Regions from separate parts of the Streptomyces sp. NPDC048211 genome, predicted to be linked through region 2. Evidence: predicted binding sites of a transcription regulator. Region 2 holds the regulator's gene; the other holds the start of a gene.
What was found. Region 2 encodes HspR, which represses chaperone genes until heat shock. Its sites were predicted from a motif close to TTGAGNNNNNNNNNCTCAA; they were not measured.
Positions count from the first base shown of each region.

Region 1 (2,388 bases), on a different contig from region 2:
GTCCCCCTGTGCGACGGCACGCAGCAGCGCCTCGTCGGTCCGGTCGTCCCCCGAGGGGCGCAAGTGGCTCACACCTCCTCTATCGGAGGCCGGGTGCGGGTCGGTTCACGCACGGCGCACACAGATGCGGATGCGGTCGGGGACGTGGTGCCCTTTCGCCGTGGACCGCGATGTGTCCGGCCGCCGGCCAGGGAGCGAGGTCGTCGACGAGCAGGGACAGGACGGCCGGATCGGCGGTCGGGGTGCGGCCCGTGCGCGCGGCCGGCCGCATCTGCTCGACCCGCTCGGGAAGATGCGGGTAATAGCGGGCGAAGAGCTCGGCCGACTCGGCCGGATCACTGGTCCGGCCGCCCTCGGTCGCCGTTCATACGGGCACTCTGCCGCCCCGCCTTCACCCTGGCCAGCCCTTAGGACCGCGCCTTCGGCGGCGCCGCGAACGTCACGTCCGCGGCCGCCGTGGTGACGTCCGCGTCCGCGCTGACGGCCCACGCCGCGACCCGGGACACCACGGCGGCCGGGACCGCCTCGCTGATTCCGGGGGCTGCCGGGACGTCCTGTGTCGCGTGCGCGTCGTGAGGCAGCACGACCCGGTAGCCCAGGGCCAGGGCGGTGCGGGCCGTCGCCTGGACGCACATCTCCGACATCACACCGCACACAGCGACCGCCTCGACGCCCGCCCCGCTCAGCAAGGAGCCCAGCGGCGTCCCGGCGAAGCCGTCGTCCCGGGTCTTGCGGATCACGGACTCCGCAGGGCCCGTGCCGACCGGCAGATGCAGGGCCCAGCCAGGTGTGTGGGGCGCGTCGCCCGCGCCGGGTGCGCCGTCGTTCTGGAGGTGGACGACGAGCGCGCCGCTGCGCCGGGCCCGCGCGATCAGGTCCGCGGTCCGCTCCAGCAGTCCGGCCGCGCCGGGCACGGCCCTGTCCCCGGTCACCCCGGCCTTCTGGACGTCCACGACGAGCAGGGCATGTGCGGGAAGCGCGGAATCGGTCATGGCGCCATCCTGTCCGGCGCGGCCGACGGCCTCCAGGGGATTTCGCGTAAGCGGGCCGTTGCGGGCACGGGCACGCGGGCCTGCGACGGGCGGGGACTACGGCGGTCGTGCCCGGCGTTGCACCCAGGGCACGCAGCGGCGGCGTCGCGTGATCGCTGACAGCGAACGCACCCCGGGGAACATTGAGCGGCTCAGCAGCATTGAGTCTTCATAGCTCAACTTGAATGCCGAAGGGGAGATCATGGCTACTGAGTCCAACGCCGTCACACCGCTGACCCTGCCTGTGCTGCCGCTCGACGACGAGGTCGTGCTGCCCGGAATGGTGGTCCCGCTGGATCTGTCCGACACCGAGGTGCGCGCCGCCGTCCAGGCCGCCCAGGCCGCGGTCGGCGAGAGCGGCGGAAAGCCCGAGGTGCTGCTCGTCCCGCGCATCGACGGTTCGTACACCGGGGTCGGTGTCATCGGGACCGTCGAGCAGGTCGGACGGCTCTCCGACGGCGACCCCGGCGCCCTCATCCGCGGCCGTGGACGCGTGCGGATCGGGGCCGGGACCAGTGGCCCCGGTGCCGCGCTCTGGGTCGAAGGGACCCGGGTCGACGTCTCCGTCCCCGAACCCCTCCCCGGAGCCGTCGCCGAGCTGGTCAAGGAGTACAAGGCGCTCGCCACCAGCTGGCTGAAGAAGCGCGGCGCCTGGCAGGTCGTGGACCGGGTCCAGCAGATCGAGGGCGTCTCCGCGCTCGCCGACAACTCCGGCTACTCACCCTTCCTCTCCACGGCCCAGAAGGTGCAGCTGCTGGAGACCGCCGACGCGGTCGCCCGGCTGAAGCTCGCCATCCAGTGGCTCGGCGAGCACCTCGCCGAGCAGGACGTCGCCGAGTCCATCGCCAAGGACGTCCAGGAGGGCGTCGACAAGCAGCAGCGCGAGTTCCTGCTGCGGCGCCAGCTCGACGCCGTGCGCAAGGAGCTCTCCGAGCTCAACGGCGACCCGGAGGACGAGTCCGACGACTACCGGGCGCGCGTCGAGGCCGCCGATCTCCCCGAGCACGTCCGCGAGGCCGCGCTCAAGGAGGTCGACAAGCTGGAGCGGTCCTCCGACCAGAGCCCCGAGGGCTCCTGGATCAGGACCTGGCTCGACACCGTCCTCGAACTGCCGTGGACCGAGCGGACCGAGGACGCGTACGACATCAAGGGCGCCCAGGAGATCCTCGACGCCGAACACGCGGGACTGCAGGACGTGAAGGAACGCATCACCGAGTACCTCGCGGTCCGCAAGCGGCGCGCCGACCGGGGGCTGGGTGTGGTCGGCGGGCGCCGCGGCGGCGCGGTGCTGGCCCTGGTCGGACCTCCCGGAGTCGGAAAGACCTCGCTGGGTGAGTCCGTGGCGCACGCCATGGGA
Region 1 is NZ_JBIDAD010000001.1:967,979-970,366, forward strand. It holds gene ACGFZA_RS04480 (RNA polymerase sigma factor) at 1-72, opposite strand, end outside; gene ACGFZA_RS04485 (isochorismatase family protein) at 408-992, opposite strand; gene lon (endopeptidase La) at 1,234-2,388, shown strand, end outside.
Region 1: lon (endopeptidase La) is a predicted target of HspR. The motif match lies at 1,193-1,211, and genes of this name have one in related genera.

Region 2 (2,388 bases):
CCTCCCCCATCTCGCCATCACCGTGCTCAGCGGACGCTCGACGATCCAGGCGTCCATCAACGATTCCGCGCGGGAGACGGCCGAAGAGATCCTCACGCTGCAACCCGGCAGTACCCGGCCGCGCGAGGACCTCCAGACGGCCCTGTCAGGAACGCTGCCCACCGCGGAACGGGGCGTTCAGGTGCGGCACATCTACCAGCACTCGGCGCGCTACAGCCCCGCCCTCAAGGCGTACCTGGGCCAACTGAGCGGCGGACTCCTCCAGGTCCGCACCATGGAGCAGGCCGTCGACCGCCTCCTCATCTTCGACCGCAAGGTCGCCTACCTCCCCGCCAACCCCGACCGCAGCGCCGCCCTGGAGATCCGCCACCCCGCACTCGTCGGCTTCCTCGCCGGGATCTACGAAACCCTGTGGGCCCAGGCCACCCCCTTCACCCAGCAACTCCCCACCACCCTGCCCGGCACCCCCGTCACCGCCGTCCAGCACAGCATCGCCCGCCTCCTCGCCGAAGGAAACCAGGACGAAGCCGTCGCCCGCACACTCGGCATCAGCGTCCGCACCTGCCGCGCCCACATCTCCAAACTCATGCAAACCCTCGGCGCCACCAGCCGCACCCACCTCGGCGCCCTCCTCGTCCACGCCGGCATCGCCGAGCCCGGACCGCCGGACACGACGGAGAAGCCCGCCACCCCTGACGTTCCGGGGTGACGGGCTTCTCCGTCGCGGGGATCGGATCCCCTCAGTCCTTCGGCCTCTTCGGCCGCCAGACCACCAAGGCACTGGTCTGCTGCACATCCTGATACGGCACCAGGTCGCGCCGGTACGACGCGTGCACCTGCGCCTCGCGCTGCTGCATGGCCACCGCCGCCCCGTCCACGGCCGCCGAGAGCTCGGCGACGCGCTGCTGGAGGGCCGCGACCTGATTCTCCAGTTCGATGATGCGCTTGATGCCGGCCAGATTGATGCCCTCGTCCTGCGACAGCTGCTGCACGGTGCGCAGCAGCTCGATGTCGCGGGCCGAGTAGCGCCGTCCGCGTCCGGCCGTACGGTCGGGCGAGACCAGGCCGAGGCGGTCGTACTGGCGCAGCGTCTGCGGATGGAGGCCCGAGAGCTGGGCCGCGATCGAGATCACGTACACCGGTGATTCATCGGTGAGTTCGTACGGATTGCGTCGTCGGCCGTCCACCTCAAGCTCCCTTCGCTGCCTGGAACAGCTCCGCCCGCGGGTCCTGGTCCGCGGTCGCCTTTCGGTAGGTCTCCAGGGCGTCCCGGGCCTCGGGGCCCAGGTCCGTGGGGACCGTCACCTCGACGGTGACCAGCAGGTCGCCACGGGTGCCGTCCTTGCGGACCGCGCCCTTGCCCCTGGCCCGCATGGTGCGCCCGTTGGGCGTGCCGGCCGGAAGCTTCAGGGTGACCGGCGGTCCGCCGAGCGTGGGGACCTTCACCTCGCCGCCGAGCGCCGCCTCCGTGAAGGTGACGGGCACGGTGACGGTGAGGTTGTCGCCCTTGCGGCCGAAGACCGGGTGGGCGTCGACGTGGACGACGACATAGAGGTCGCCGGCCGGTCCGCCGCGCTCGCCCGGGGCGCCCTTGCCGCGCAGCCGGATCCGCTGGCTGTCGAGGACACCCGCCGGAATCCTGACCTGCATGGTGCGGGACGACTTCGCCCGGCCGCTGCCCTTGCAGACCTCGCAGGGGTCCTGGGCGATGAGGCCCCGGCCCTTGCAGTCCACGCAGGGATCGGTGAGCGAGAACCCGCCGCCGGTGCCGCGCGAGACCTGGCCGGTGCCGACGCAGGTCGGGCAGACCCTGGGGGTGCCGTTCTTGTCGCCGGTACCGGAGCACGCCTTGCAGGGCGCCTGGCTGGACATCCGCAGCGGGACCGTGGCCCCGTCGACCGCCTCGGTGAAGCTGAGCGTCACCTCGGACTCGATGTCCTGGCCGCGGCGCGGCTGCACGCGTGTGCCGGTGCCGCCGCCGCCGCGGTTGAAGAGGCCGCCGAAGACATCTCCCAGACCGCCGCCGCCGCCGAAGCCGCCGGCACCGCCCTGGCCCCCGCCCGGGGCACCTCCGAAGAGGTCCCCCAGGTCGAAGTTGAAGTTGCCCTGCGCTCCGCCGGGTCCGGCGCGGAAGCCGCCGTTGCCGAAGAGGGCGCGTGCCTCGTCGTACTCCTTGCGCTTCTTGGTGTCACCGAGGATGTCGTTCGCCTCGGAGATCTCCTTGAAGCGCTCCTCCGCCTTGTCGTCGCCCTTGTTGGCGTCCGGGTGGAACTCGCGGGCGAGCTTCCGGTACGCCTTCTTGATCTCGGCGTCGGTGGCGTCCTTCGGGACGCCGAGAACCTTGTAGTAGTCCTTCTCGACGAAGTCCTTCGTACTCATCGACGTCCC
Region 2 is NZ_JBIDAD010000006.1:72,102-74,489, forward strand. It holds gene ACGFZA_RS22610 (LuxR C-terminal-related transcriptional regulator) at 1-709, shown strand, start outside; gene ACGFZA_RS22615 (heat shock protein transcriptional repressor HspR) at 741-1,187, opposite strand; gene dnaJ (molecular chaperone DnaJ) at 1,189-2,379, opposite strand.